2 regions of the Pseudomaricurvus sp. ABR4_320 genome follow, and region 2 is predicted to be linked to the other one. Evidence: predicted binding sites of a transcription regulator. Region 2 holds the regulator's gene; the other holds the start of a gene.
The links. Region 2 encodes PhoB, which activates phosphate uptake and scavenging genes when phosphate is short. Its sites were predicted from a motif close to TGTCATAAANNTGTAACA; they were not measured.
Positions count from the first base shown of each region.

Region 1 (7,468 bases), on a different contig from region 2:
CTCCTTTACAACACTTTTAATTTTCTTGAGACAACCTATACGACTGTCTCGTTGCGGACTAGGTGAGAGCACTGGCACCCTGGGAACCTATGGCACCTTGGAAACCTCTGATTAATGTCGGCGAGGCGGCCAGCGCAAGGCAAAAATAACCGAAAAAGCACAGTTTACGTGTTGTAAATGAGCATTTTGAGGTCATTTTTAACGAAGCGATGGCAACGCAGTTAATTAATCAGAGGCTTTCCTGATCATGACCGCAAAAACCATCAAAGTCTTACTCAGAATTTGTGTTCCATACCAAAACCGAACACATTTTGCGCATCTTCACCGGAAGTCGCACCGTCTTCATCGGTATTCATGGTGTAATAGACAAGGGCCTTGGTGTTTTTAGCCAGTTTGTAATCCGCGCCAACAGAAAAAGTTTCCTCTTCGTGGTCATCGGCATCACTTTCCAACATACCGTACTGGCCTTTCAAAGAAATATCACCCATTTTGTATTGCGCCGACAGCAACCAGCCATCTTCGTCAACGTCGTCACCGGTACTGGATTCGTTCATCTGGTACATACCGCCGAGTTGCAAATCACCAAGCGTGTATTGAACCACTCCTCGATACAACTCCTGATTATCGATGTCCTGATCCATAGCAAAACCCAGATACAAATCATCGAGGGTGTAGGTCAACGACAGCGAAGTGCCATCGAACCCATCATCTTCTTCTCCATCAACATCAACGTCGTCTCCCTCAGACGCCACGAATGCGAGAGTGGCCGTAAAGCCTGACATTTCTGGCGTAGAATACATTACGATATTGGATTCGCGGTTCTCTCCTTCAAAAGTATTTTTGAGGTCACCATAGAGATCGTTAAACAGATCGATCTTATTTTGGACCAACTTGGTCGGAGTATCGTGACGCCCCGCGATGGCCGTACCAAAGTTGCCCATCAAACCAACGTAGATGTTACGCTGGCTAAAGACTTCGTCATCACCGTTATCGCCATCATCGACGTAGATTTCAAACTCGGCCTTGTAAATGGCATAGAGACTGTCGGTTAGCGCGGTCTTACCTTCCAGACCAATCCGCGAAGCATTGCTGTTCATTTCCCACTGATCGTAGTCATCATCTGGAACGTCATCGCTTTCGAAATCGACAGCGTCCATTGTGACAAAAACCTTACCGTATATTTCACCATCGATCGGCCCTACCGCATACGCGGAGACAGGAACACAGGCCGCAACGGCCAATGGTAACAGGGCTTTTTTCATGGGGATGTCTCCTCAAGACAATAGAAAAAGGGCTCAAGCAACCCGGATTTATTCCATCCAAAAAGATTAAGGAATATGGCGCGAATTGTGAGTTTGTTATATGACAGTAATATGACAATAGTCTAACAATTTAAAGACCGCTAAAATTTGTCATTCAGGACCTTTCACGAAAAAGCTTTAAGCGCCACGCCACTCATTTGAAAGAAAACCGCTGCTTTTTTTGGGTTCTTTTTCCCGCCATTAAACGGCAGTGACATGTCCTTTTGACAGCGTACAGTTAACTTGCTGACAGTGGCCTGCCATAGGCTCACTTGGCATAAGTATGGCAAAGGATTTGGAATTTGCTGCCAAATTGGACAGCAGGATGAAAGTCAATTACAAAGAGATGCCCGGCAGGCGGCGCATCCACGCCGAAAGATCTTCCATGGGAAGTTCCACACCTTCGAAAACCGGCGATCGTCGAAAAATAGATCGTTTTTTCTCTACTCCTCTCAACCACATTGCATCGTGTTCACCCAGGCGTTTTAGCCACTGCCGATGCCCCTCTTGTTGTTTAAGGGAATTGTTCTGAGTCAGATAGAATGACGGGGGTAAACCTTTGGTTTGTAGGGCGATGGAAATGTCTCTGCCATCAATGGGGTCTAACCATGGCAGCGTCGCGCTCCAGGAAGGAAGAGACAGCCGCAAAGCCCGGCTTAAGATTGAGTCCGGTTTGGAGCGAGTTTGACGCCAGCGTCTAACGCTGTCGAATAACCGTGTAAATCCAGATTTTGCGTGGGCAAATAGCGCTCGATCTGCGTCTACATGAATAAAGCCGCAAAGAGGAGATTCCAGACCCTGACAGCGGGCGTAAAATGCCAAGAGCAGCAAACTGCCATTGCCCTCCCCTAACCAAACCTGACCGGCGCCAGGTCTAAGCTGAGAGATTTTATGCAACTGATGAGGATAACTGTCACCGAGTATATGTTGCAGAGCCCATTGCTCGTTATCCTCTGTCAAAGCGGGTGCCGACCGGCTGAGCGCACCAATATGAAAGACATCCATACCTTGATCGGTCAGCCATCGAATGGGGCAATCCAACTCGCCATGCATTTCTGTCATTGAAGAGTCGGCCAGAGGATCACTGAAAATAACTAGTACATCACCATCATTGCGACGGGAATATCGCTCAAGAGTCGCACTGCCACCGGAAAACGGCAGACTGTATCGCTGATGCATTAATCTTGGCAGACTGTCCATAAAGGCGTTATTCCCGTAACGCTAAGCGAAAATGTCTCTCATTGAGTGAGCATAGCGGTTACTTAATCTCCTGCCAAAAACGCTTAATACGTTTTGGCGAAACCGGCATTGCCGTTTTTAATGTCTGAGCAAAGAGCGAAACACGTAATTCTTCACACATCCAACGGTAGCGCACCATATCGTCATTTTGCAGAACATGGCTCTCGCCTTCAGCAGCGACACGATCCTGCCAAGGCTGAAGCAACTCCTGTATTTCTGCCGTTGCCAACTTGTCTTTTTGCACCTGACCGGCGGCCTTTTCAAGTCGGACCAAAATAGCCTTTAGATACCGAGGGTAATGACTTAACCATTCCAGAGGTGTTCGCAACAGAAAACCCGGCCGTAACAGCCAGCGCATCTGCTCCTGAATATCACCCGCCGCATGAGCAATCAATAACGCCTGTCGACTGTTTTTGATGGTTTTACGAATGGTCACCGCTTGACTGAGGATATCGGCCAGAATGTCTTCCCGCTGCTTTGCGTATTCGGCAAGACGCCCTCGCCCGACAGACAGTCCCGCGCGAAACGCTTCCTCTGTCTGAGGTAAACACTCGGCAAAACAGGCATCTAGCGCCGCCGCCAACAAGAGATCGTCAATGACGGCTTGCCGATTTCCTAGATCCAGCACGGTAAGTCCCAGATCCCGACCTTTTAACAAAGATCGCGCAAGTGCGTTGGCGTCAACGGACGCCTCCAGTAATGTCAGCCTCGCCACGCCCTGAATATTCTGCCAGTGAGCCAGTTGCGGATCCGCATCAATCTTTAACGCGACACTGGTGCGCTCATCCTTCATGTACGGATAGGCCGTGATGCGCATACCATTACGCTTTAGCCGCGTCTCTCGAGGCAAATCGCCAAAATCCCAGCGAGTGATATTGTCCCGCTCAAACGTGGAATCGGCTTCCTCCAACGTTTTTCGAACCTTGTGCCCCCACTGAGTTTTAAGCGCTGCCAGGTCCCGCCCCTGTGCTAACAACTTACCGCCGTCGTCCAATACTTGGATGTTAAAAAGATAAAAATCGTCCAGTGGTTCTGTTTGCCAGGCCTCTGCGGGAATCTGCACACCGGTTTCACGCAGTAATTGATGGGCCAGAGCCTCAGTCAATGGAGTGTCAGAGGGTTTTAATCTGGCCAGCGCTTTATCCACGTAGGCGGGAACGGGAACAAAGTGTTTGCGCCACTGTTTGGGTAACGCCTTTACCAATTGCACACACTTGTCACGCAATAACCCGGGTACCAACCAATCCAACCGCTGTTCCGGCACCAGATGCAGAGCTGCAACAGGGACTCGCAAACTCACGCCATCATTAGGGCTGCCCGGTTCAAAGTGATAGTCGAGGGGAAAGGTCACTTCTTGCCAATCCAAACGCTTGGGGAATTGTGCTTCGGTGACACCTTCCGCGTCGTGACGCATCAACAAACTGCGATCCATAAACAGCAGTCTGCCATCGTCTTTTTCCGACGAGGCTTCCTGCTGTTTGCGCCAGTGTTCAAAACCCGCCAGATTGACCACGTCAGCCGGCAATCTTTCGTCATAAAACTGGTAGACGGTTTCGTCGTCAACGAGAATGTCGCGCCGTCGGGATTTGGCTTCCAGATCCTGAATGTCGGCGATCAAGCGCTGATTATGCTTGAAGAATTTTCCTTTTCCCCGATAAAGCCCTTCCACCAATGCCACCCGAATAAACACCGAGCGCGCCAGTACGGCGTCTGTTTTGGCCAGACTGACGCGACGCTTATCCTGCAGTGTTAAGCCATAAAGACTCACGCGCTCATAGGCGACCACTTGTCCGGCACGCACATCGTAGTGAGGTTCGAACTGCTTACGCTTTACCAGATGATTGGCTGCTTCCAGTATCCACTGAGGATCCACCTCTCCCACCTGGTGAGCGAACACTCGCGAGGTTTCCAACAGCTGACCGGCAACCAACCAACGCGGCGGTTTTTTTGCCTGGAAAGAACCGGGAAACACGTGAAATTTGCGATTGCGAGCGCCGATAAATTCTTTATCTTCACCACGTACGCCAATGTTGCCCAACAAACCCACCAACAGGGCCCGATGAATGGCTTCATAGCCGGCGACGTCGCGGTTTTGATGCAAGTTAAGAGGTTTCAAGGTCACCACAAGCTGGCGATGGACCTCCCGCCACTCCCGCAACCGCATAAAGGAAAGAAACTCTTTGCCGCACAAGCGCCTGAATTGATTTTGTGTCAATTCCTGGCGCTGCTCTTCAACATAGTCCCACAGTGCCAGCCAGCTCATAAAGTCCGACTTTTCCTGTTTGAAACGTCGGTGCTTTTCATCGGCAGCCTGCTGCTTTTCCGCGGGTCTTTCACGAGGGTCTTGTACCGACAGAGCACTGACGATGATCAACATCTCGCGCAGACATCCCTTGGCAGAGGCCTCAACCAACATTCGCGACAAGCTGGGATCAACAGGAAACGGCATCAGCAACTTGCCGAGTTTGGTCACCTTGCCCTGGCGATCTACCGCCTGCAGCTCTTCCAGCAGTTTAAAGCCGTCGTTGATCAGGCGGTTATCCGGTGGATCCACAAAGGGAAATTTGCGTACATCGCCAATACGCAGATTTAACATCTGCAAAATCACCGCGGCCAGATTTGTGCGCAAAATTTCGGCATCGGTAAATTCTGGCCGAGTCTGAAAATCCTGCTCGTCATAGAGTCGATAACAAATGCCTGCTTGCACTCGTCCGCAGCGACCTGCACGCTGATTGGCACTCGCCTGGGAGATAGGTTCAATGGGTAATCGTTGAATTTTCGAGCGAAAGCTGTAGCGGCTGATACGTGCGAAACCGGGATCAATCACATATTGAATACCCGGCACAGTAATACTGGTTTCTGCCACGTTCGTCGCGAGAACAACCCGCCGGCCGGAATGGGCATTAAACACTCGGTTTTGCTCCGCCAGTCCGAGCCGGGCGTAGAGCGGTAAGACGTCGAGATGGGGAAAATCAGCACGCCGCAGTGCATGTGCGGCCTCTCGGATTTCCCCCTCCCCGGAAAGAAATACTAAAATGTCACCACCGCGAGGGTTCTCGGTCAGTATTTCCTCGACGGTGTCCGTAATTTCACGGAACAGATCCGAATCCGTGTCGACCGGCGGTCGATAGCGCATTTCAACCGGAAAGGTTCGACCGGAAACTTCCACAATCGGTGCATCGTCAAAATGTGCAGAGAAGCGCTCCAGATCAATGGTCGCGGACGTGACGATGACTTTTAAATCGGGCCGTTGGGGCAGAATTCGCTTTAAATACCCAAGCAGAAAATCAATGTTAAGGCTGCGCTCATGAGCCTCATCAATAATCAGGGTATCGTAACGATTCAGATAACGGTCGTGGGCGATTTCAGCCAGCAGGATGCCGTCGGTCATCAACTTTACGAGGGTGTTTTCACCACTCTGATCACTGAAACGCACCTGATAGCCAACCAGATCGCCAAGCGTTGTATGTAGCTCCTCGGCGATACGGCTGGCCACTGTTCGGGCGGCAATTCGGCGCGGCTGTGTATGGCCGATTAAGCCCGTTTGACCACGGCCAATATCCAGGCAGATTTTCGGCAGCTGTGTGGTTTTACCCGATCCGGTTTCACCGGCGAGTATCACCACCTGATTTTCTTGGATCAATTTGGCGATATCGGCTCGCTTGCCAACGATGGGTAACTGCTCAGGATACTCGATCGCGGGACACAGACGAGCGCGGGCACTGACCCGCTCCCTGGATGTGTCGACCCGCTGTTGCAAATGAGCGATATCGTCTTCAGTGATGGTTGAACGTTTTTGCAGTCGCTGAATGGCTTGTTGCAGCGGGTAGCGGTCTCTGGCCATGACGTCTGACAGATTCGCCGCCAGAGCCGTGAGTTGCTGGTGTGACAAAAGTGATCCCGGTATCGTTTACAATAAACCGGAGATTATACGCGATTGCGGCGCAGCACCGAAAAAGAAAGCGCAAAGGCCTAACATCTGGTCGCTATGCCGATTTGTTTTCCTCGTCATCTTCTTCGTCGTCATCAGACAAAAATTCATCCATCGAGAACTCTTCTGCGACCGTCTCTTCGCCACCGCTCGCGTCTGCATCGCCGTCCGTCGAAGCTTCATCAAAGAGTTCGCTGTTGTCGTCCGCGACATCATCCAAAGGCTGATCCAAGGCCTCGCCAACATCGTCATCGAGGTCATCGGCCGCCCCCATATCTGACGTGGCCTGCTCCATTTCGGCCAGAATGTCATCGAAGTCCGAGGATTCTGTGTCAGGTAACGCTTCTTCATCCTCCAAGTCCATACCGTCATCCATGGGAATATCACTGGCATCAAGCTCAATCGGACGAATTTCCTCTTCCAAATCATCATCGACGTCGCTCAGTGGCATATCTTCCACCGCTGCAGGCTCAGGCTCTAGATCGTCGTCTTCGTCGATGGGCGCCATCATCGGTTCTTCGGGCTCTTCAGGTTCAGGCGCTGGCTCGGCTGGCGCTGGCTCTTCTGTGGCACTGGCCTCTTCTTCGAGCTCCTCTTCCTCTTTGGTTTTGCCCATGAGCATTCGATAGGCGAACCATGCCAGAGCAACTAAAAACAGATTGCCGACCGCCAAACCGATATAGAGCGGCATGGACGACGAGCCACTCTCCTCCTCCTCTTCCATCGGCAGCGCATCTTCCTCACCCAGAGCGTCTTCTGCCTCAGCCTGCGGTTCGGGTGCTGGTTGGATTGGAGCGTCTTCAACCGGCGGACTGGATTCCTCCACGGGGCCAAAGGGATTCCCGCCCGAGGGAAAGGTAAATTCCTGCGTGCCCGGATCAAAACTGAAGGGAGCACCACTTCGATCCGTGCCGCTGATGCGTACCCGCACCTGATACTTGCCTTCCTGTTCTGGCTTATACAGCAGCTGCCAATCGTCGGTGGGTGACAGCGGCAT
Region 1 is NZ_JBSWVF010000005.1:52,287-59,754, forward strand. Features, by position in the region: gene ACXAFR_RS11755 (porin) at 276-1,262, opposite strand; gene ACXAFR_RS11760 (hypothetical protein) at 1,638-2,501, opposite strand; gene hrpA (ATP-dependent RNA helicase HrpA) at 2,560-6,432, opposite strand; gene ACXAFR_RS11770 (VWA domain-containing protein) at 6,527-7,468, opposite strand, start outside.
Region 1: ACXAFR_RS11755 (porin) is a predicted target of PhoB. The motif match lies at 1,362-1,379, and genes of this name have one in related genera.

Region 2 (7,468 bases):
AATCTCTTGTCCAGACCTAACTAAATAGATAGACTGACAAGCTTTTCCTAAAATATGAGCATGTGTTGGCGAATTATTGAAAATTCACTGACTAAACCCGGAAATTCTGACGATTAAGTGTCTCCGTCTGCAAGGCGTTCCAAAGATTTTCGTGGGTAGATTAACCTTTTTATCTGGAAGCATTTTCTTATGGCAAGAATTACCGTTGAAGATTGTCTCGACCACGTAGCCAACCGTTTTGAACTGGTATTGGTTGGCAGCAAACGCGCCCGACAGATCGCCACCGGCGGCAAAGATCCAATGGTCCCAATTGAAAATGACAAACCTACCGTACTTGCGCTGCGTGAGATTGAAGAAGGTCTCATCGACGCCAGCATCCTGACTCAAAAAGAAGAGCCTGAATCATTCAACGATATGCTGATCGACAACTCTGCCCTGGAGATGTAATCGGCTGGCACCGACGCGCCGGGCATCGGGGATCCACAACCCGGCGCAGCCAGTGCCACCGTAAACCCAACTGATGCAAACACTGGAATCCCTCAGCCACCGGCTTTCTTCCTATCTGGATTCCCAGCAGATCAATCGCGTCAAACGCGCCTACTACTATGCCGAACAGGCCCATGAAGGCCAGAAAAGGCGTAGTGGCGAACCTTATGTAAGCCATCCCCTGGAAGTAGCCAATATCCTGGCAGGTATGCACATGGACCATCAGAGCCTGATGGCCGCCATGCTGCACGACGTTATTGAAGACACCAACATCAGTAAAGAGGCCCTGACGGAGCAGTTTGGTGAATCCGTTGCAGAGCTGGTAGATGGAGTCAGTAAGCTCACCCAATTTGAGTTTGAAGACCAGGCCCAGAAGCAGGCAGAGAATTTTCAGAAAATGGCTTTGGCGATGGCCAAGGACATTCGAGTCATCTTGGTGAAGCTCGCTGATCGACTTCACAATATGCGCACCCTGGGTAGCCTTGCTCCAGCAAAGCGACGCCGCATCGCGAAAGAAACCTTAGAGATCTACGCACCTATTGCCCAAAGACTGGGCATGAACAATCTCCGTCTTGAGCTAGAGAATCGCGGTTTTGCGGCGATGCATCCACTAAGAAGTGAGCGCTTACAAACTGCACTCAAAGCGGCAAGAGGCAATCGCAAAGAACTGGTAGAGAAAATTCAGAATGCGATCGAGTTTCGATTAGAAAGGGAAAATATCAGCGCCCTGGTCATCGGACGAGAAAAGCACCTCTACAGCATCTATCAAAAGATGCGCGCCAAAAAGAAATCTTTCAAAGAGATCATGGATGTCTATGCATTTCGAATCGTTGTCGAAAATGTAGACACTTGTTACCGGGTGCTCGGCGCAGTTCACAATCTGTACAAGCCTGTCATTCGAGAATTTAAAGACTACATTGCCATCCCAAAAGCCAATGGCTACCAATCACTGCACACGGTTTTGGTTGGCATGCATGGTGTCCCTATCGAGGTGCAGATTCGCACCAAAGAAATGGATGAAATGGCGAATTCAGGCATTGCCGCTCACTGGCTGTACAAATCTGATGGCAGTGAAGAAGTCGCGTCTGGCAGTCGTGCCAGAGCCCGTCAATGGATCCAGGGTCTGCTGGAGATGCAACAGCGAGCGGGAGATTCTCTCGAATTTATTGAAAACGTAAAAATCGACCTGTTTCCAGACGAAGTCTATGTTTTCACCCCTAAAGGTGAAATTGTGGAGTTGCCCGCCAGCGCGACACCGGTGGATTTTGCTTATGCCGTGCACACAGACATTGGCAACCATTGCGTGGCCTGTCGTATCAATGATCGATTGGCTCCCCTTTCTCAGGTCTTACAAAGCGGCCAAAAGGTCAAAATACTCACCTCTCCTGGCGCCCAGCCAAACCCGTCCTGGTTGAATTTTGTCACCTCAGGCAAGGCTCGCAGCGCGATTCGCCATTTCCTAAAAAATCAGCGCCATCATGAATCGATCGAGCTGGGTAAACGGTTGTTTTCCCGTTCACTGCACGAAATTGGTCTCGACTTTAACAAACTGACCGATGACCAGATCGAGGAACTGATCGCCGCGGCCGGCGCGCCCTCGCTAGACGCGATATTAGAGGAGATTGGCCTTGGCAATCGAAATTCCCACGCCTTATCCAATCTTCTGGTCGATACCAGCGAAACGGAAACCCGAGGCGCTAGCATTTATGCGCCGCTGGTCATCAGCAATGCTGAGGGCCTCGTCATTAACTTTGCCCGCTGCTGCCGCCCCATACCCGGCGATCCGATTATTGGCCATGTCAGTGCTGGCAAGGGATTGGTGATCCACAGAGACACCTGCCGCAATATCGCCGATGTACGAGACAATCCGGAAAAAATCAGCAGCGTGCGCTGGGCTCCGGATATTAGCGGGGAATTTCTGGCAGAAATCCGGGTTGAAGTTGAGTCAGAAAGAGGCATTATTGCATCTCTGGCGACGCGTATCGCAGAACTCAAAGGTAATATCGAACAGGTAAACGTTGATGAGCGCGACGCACACAACAGTGTGATCAAGTTTACTCTGGGGGTCGCCAATCGTGTTCACTTGGCCACCATTATGCGGAGGCTGAGATCTGTTCCCTCTGTGATTCGCATTATTCGTAGTAAAAGCTAACTTGGAAGACCATTATGACCAACAAGGCCATCATCAGCACCCCGAATGCTCCAGCGGCAATCGGCACCTATTCTCAAGCCGTAAAGGTCAACAATACCACCTATATTTCCGGACAAATTCCATTAGTTCCGGAAACCATGGAAATGGTATCTGACGATTTTGTTGAACAAGCACACCAAGTCTTCAAAAATTTGCAGGCGGTCTGCAACGCAGCCGGCGGCGATCTGAAAGACATCGTGAAACTGACGATCTTTATGCAGGACCTGTCAAACTTCCCACTGGTTAACGAAGTGATGGGCCAATATTTCGAAGAGCCTTATCCCGCTCGTGCAGCCGTCGGCATTAAAGAGCTTCCAAAAGCGGCGCAAATTGAAGCTGACGCCATTATGGTCATCTAAACCGGCTCACGCTACTGAGCAGGTACTCTTTATTCTGTAACCTGCTCGACAATCTTCTGAACCGGAAAAATACAGGTAAACGTAGACCCTTTCCCCTTGCGACTACGGATATTCAAACGACCGCCATGACGTAAGAGCACGTGCTTAACGATGGCCAGGCCCAATCCGGTACCTCCCGTTGACGTCGCACGACTGTCGTCGACGCGATAAAAGCGCTCCGTAAGCCGGGGCAAATGGACCGGATCAATACCATCACCGCGATCTTTGATCATTACCATAAGCCCTTGGGGATGCTTGCGCACGGTTACGGTAATTTCGCTCTCTGCCGGAGTGTATTTGACCGCATTAAAAACCAGATTTGAAAACGCACTTTGCAGCTCTTTTTCATTCCCCAAAAGTACAATATCTTCATTGCATTTGTAGCGAAATTCATGGTTTTTGTCAGCTGACAGGAGTGTTGCATCGGCAATAATCTGCTCCAACATCGGCGTCAGAGGAACAGATCGATGACGCGGAAGACTTTCATTGGTTTCCAGTTTAGAAAGCTCGATCAGATCCTGAATAAGATTGGTCATGCGCGTGCACTGACCGTCCATTTGATCGACCGCCTTCGCCCATTTTTCGGGCATATCCGGACTCATGGCGAGCGTCCCGACGTAACCTCGAATCACTGTCAGAGGGGTACGCAATTCATGAGACACATTGGCAACAAAGTCTTTGCGCATTTGTTCCAACTTAAAGATACGGGAGATATCCCGCACGACCACCAATGTCTCACCTTTACCAAACCGCGTTACCTGATATTGCAGCCGAGCACCGTTTGAATTTGGAGACGGCATATCAATGGGCTCAACGAAATCCCCGGCGTGCATATAGCGGACAAATTCAGGATGACGGATAAAGTTTAACAGTGGACTGCCAGTATCTGGACGACGCAAACCTAGCATTTGCCGCGCGGTCTCGTTAAACCATTCAATCGTATCGTTGTTACTGAGCAGGATAACACCATCGGGCAGGGCTGCGGCGGTGCGCTGTACTCGCTCAATTGTTGCCAAAAGTTGCAGACGTTCTCTTTGCTGCTCGCGGCGTAATTTGGCAATGAGATAAAAGATATCATCCCATAGCCCACTGGCTTGAGGCTGCCGCCCCGACGCACGATCAATCAACCAATGGTGCAGATTACGTAGATTCCAGAGCGTCCAGATAAAGTAAACCAGCATCCCCAGAAATAAGGAGCTGAGTAGGTAACCCGAGGCAAGTCCGAACAACAAGCAGAGCGTGAACAGTAAAATCAGCCGTGTGACTTCACTGGCGATGCCCTTACCCAGGCTGCGCTCACTACTGCCCGGTTCGGATGAGGTATTGTGAATCGGTGTAATACGAGGTCCAGCGTCCAAATCAGGTTTCTTTTGCAGCAACTTTCAACGAAAAGCGGTAACCGGCGCCACGTACCGTTTGTACAAACCGGTCGTGATCATCCAGCTGCAGAGCTTTGCGCAACCGGCGAATATGTACATCAACCGTACGCTCTTCAACATACACATTGCCACCCCAGACATGGTCCAGCAATTGGCTGCGAGTGTACACCCGTTCCTGATGCGTAAGAAAAAATTCCAATAAACGATATTCTGTCGGCCCCATCTGCACCGGTTCTTCATTGATGGTGACCCGATGGCTGATTGGGTCGAGCACCAGACCTTCCACACTGATCGGGACCGCTTCAGTCTGGTCGGTACGCCTCAGTACTGCTTTCAGACGAGCGACAAGCTCTCTGGGGGAAAAGGGCTTGGTGATGTAATCATCGGCACCAACTTCAAGGCCCTGAACTTTGTTGTCCTCATCGCTTTTGGCAGTCAGCATGATGACTGGAATTGCAGAGGTGACCTCTTCGCGACGCAATCGACGCGCCAACTCAATACCACTGGTACCTGGTAGCATCCAATCCAAAAGGATCAAATCCGGCTTACGATCAACAATAATGCTGTGTGCTGATTGTGCATCAGCGGCCTCCAGACAATGGTAGTCTGCCATTTCCAGTGCGACCCGCAACATGTCACGAATTGGGGCTTCGTCGTCAACAACCAGAATGGTTTTCTGGGGCATGTTTCCTGCCTCTGTAAAAATAAGTTGCCGCCATTAAATAACCTTTTGATTAAATTTTTGTTACAACTTTAAGTCAGGTATTGCATGACGGCAAAGACTGTTTCACCAGAGCCAGTAAAAGTCAGCAAGGATTCCGGCAAATATGACGCCACCCACCCAATTATTGTTGAGAAATGCAGTGAAACACGCCTTGCGCTCACGAAACTGTATTAGATACTGCTGATAAACAAACAAAGCGAGAACGACCACCAGGCTCGATTCGTAGATCCAACCCAGATCAAAGCGTTCTCCGACCAGCTTCATGGCAAATATAAACAGCACTTGCAAAATAGCTGTGATAGCGCGATCCGCCTCACCAAATAAAATGGCGGTCGACTTAATGCCGATTTTTAGATCATCCTCACGATCTACCATGGCATAGAAAGTATCGTAGATTACCGTCCAGATAACCGCCGCAACGAATAACAACCAGATGGCGCTGTCGAGGTAGCCTCTCTGGGCCGCAAAGGCCATGGGAATTCCCCAGGAGAAGGCCGCTCCGAGTACCAATTGGGGTAAATGTGTGTGACGTTTTGCAAACGGGTAACAAGCCGCCAACAACAGAGCTGGAACTGACAAAGCAATCGTTAGAACATTCGTAAACAGCACCAGAATGAAAGAGATCAGTACCAGAATCGTAAACAAGCTCAATGCCTGTCGCGGGCTGACTCGTTTCTGGGCCATGGGCCTGTGCTGGGTCCGCTCGACCGCGCCGTCAAAATTGCGATCGGCGTAGTCATTGATAACGCAACCCGCAGCTCGCATAAGCGTGACACCGACAACAAAAATGACGATCAACACGGGATCAGGATGCCCTGAACCAGCAATCCACAAAGACCAGAGTGTCGGCCACAGCAACAACAATGTGCCGATCGGTCGATCAAAACGCATCAATTGCCAATAGTCGCGCCAACCGGGAGATGGAGTTTCCATGTGAGCCGAGGCCAGATTTTTCATAATGATGGAATGTTATCGGGAGTTTCTACGGGTCAATGCTGCGACAGATCAAGGATAGATGCGGAATTTTTGCCAATTACGCTTTATCCTGAGGACAGCAATTGATTAAAGTCTGCGAACAATAACAAAAGCCGAAACTTTACGGGAGCAGTTATGCACAAAAGTGATATTGTAAACGCGGTAGCCGACCGGACCGACCTAAGCACCACCAAAGCCTCAGATGTGGTGTTTGCCATTTTAGAAGAAATAACCAGCGCTCTGAGTCGCAAAGACTCCGTAACTCTGGTAGGTTTTGGCAGCTTTTCAACTCGAGAGCGAGCTGCCCGCACCGGTCGCAGTCCCTCAACGGGAGAAAGTATCGCAATACCAGCCTCCACATCTGTCGTCTTTAAGCCAGGGAAAGCCCTCAAAGACGCAGTCAATCCCACCTGAATTCAATAATTGATAACCCCAAGAGCCGTTTGAATGAGTCTGACATCCCGAATATTAATTGCCATGCTGGCCGGCGTAATCGTCGGCATCCTACTGAATGTTCTGTTCGGCGGAGCCGAGCAGGGATTGGGTGGTTGGCTGAATGAATTCCTGGTCATGGGGTTGTTCGATGGCGTCGGACAAATTTTTGTTAAATCCCTGAAACTGTTGGTTGTACCCCTGGTGTTTGTATCTCTGGTCTGCGGTGCCAGTGGCCTGGGTGCTAATTCCCGCATGGGTGCCATGGCGGGCAAAACTCTGGGGCTGTACCTGTGCACCACAGCGATCGCTATTTCCATCGCTCTGTTTCTTGGTACGGTCATTCAACCAGGCACAGGAATCGGACTTGGCGAAGCCACCACCTTTGAAGCGGGAGACGCTCCATCACTCAAGCAAGTTATCGTAAATATTTTTCCTAGCAACCCCTTCGAGGCAATGGCTGAAGGCAATATGCTGCAAGTTATTGTCTTTGCCTTGCTGACCGGCGTCGCCGTCGCTCACGCCGGCAAATCCGGGGAACGGATTCGCAGTTGGTTTGAAGACATCAACGAAGTCATCATGAATATGGTGAATTTCCTGATGAATCTCGCCCCTTACGGGGTCTTTTGTCTGTTGGCCAAATTATTTGCCGGTCTAGGCGCCAGTGCCATTTTGGAGCTGAGTCTCTACTTTGGCACCGTCGTTGCTGCGCTCTTCCTGCACTGTTTCGGTGTCTATTCTCTGTTCCTGAAAGCACTGGCACGAGTCAGCGTGAAAGCCTTCTTCCGGCAGATCAAACCTGTACTCGCCTTTGGCTTCAGTACATCTTCCAGCAGTGCCACCTTACCGGTCACCATGCGAGTCGCCGAGGAAAAGCTGGGTG
Region 2 is NZ_JBSWVF010000006.1:218,964-226,431, reverse strand. Features, by position in the region: gene gmk (guanylate kinase) at 1-24, shown strand, start outside; gene rpoZ (DNA-directed RNA polymerase subunit omega) at 190-447, shown strand; gene spoT (bifunctional GTP diphosphokinase/guanosine-3',5'-bis pyrophosphate 3'-pyrophosphohydrolase) at 521-2,638, shown strand; gene ACXAFR_RS14415 (RidA family protein) at 2,653-3,036, shown strand; gene phoR (phosphate regulon sensor histidine kinase PhoR) at 3,066-4,433, opposite strand; gene phoB (phosphate regulon transcriptional regulator PhoB) at 4,435-5,139, opposite strand; gene ubiA (4-hydroxybenzoate octaprenyltransferase) at 5,242-6,111, opposite strand; gene ACXAFR_RS14395 (HU family DNA-binding protein) at 6,289-6,567, shown strand; gene ACXAFR_RS14390 (dicarboxylate/amino acid:cation symporter) at 6,601-7,468, shown strand, end outside.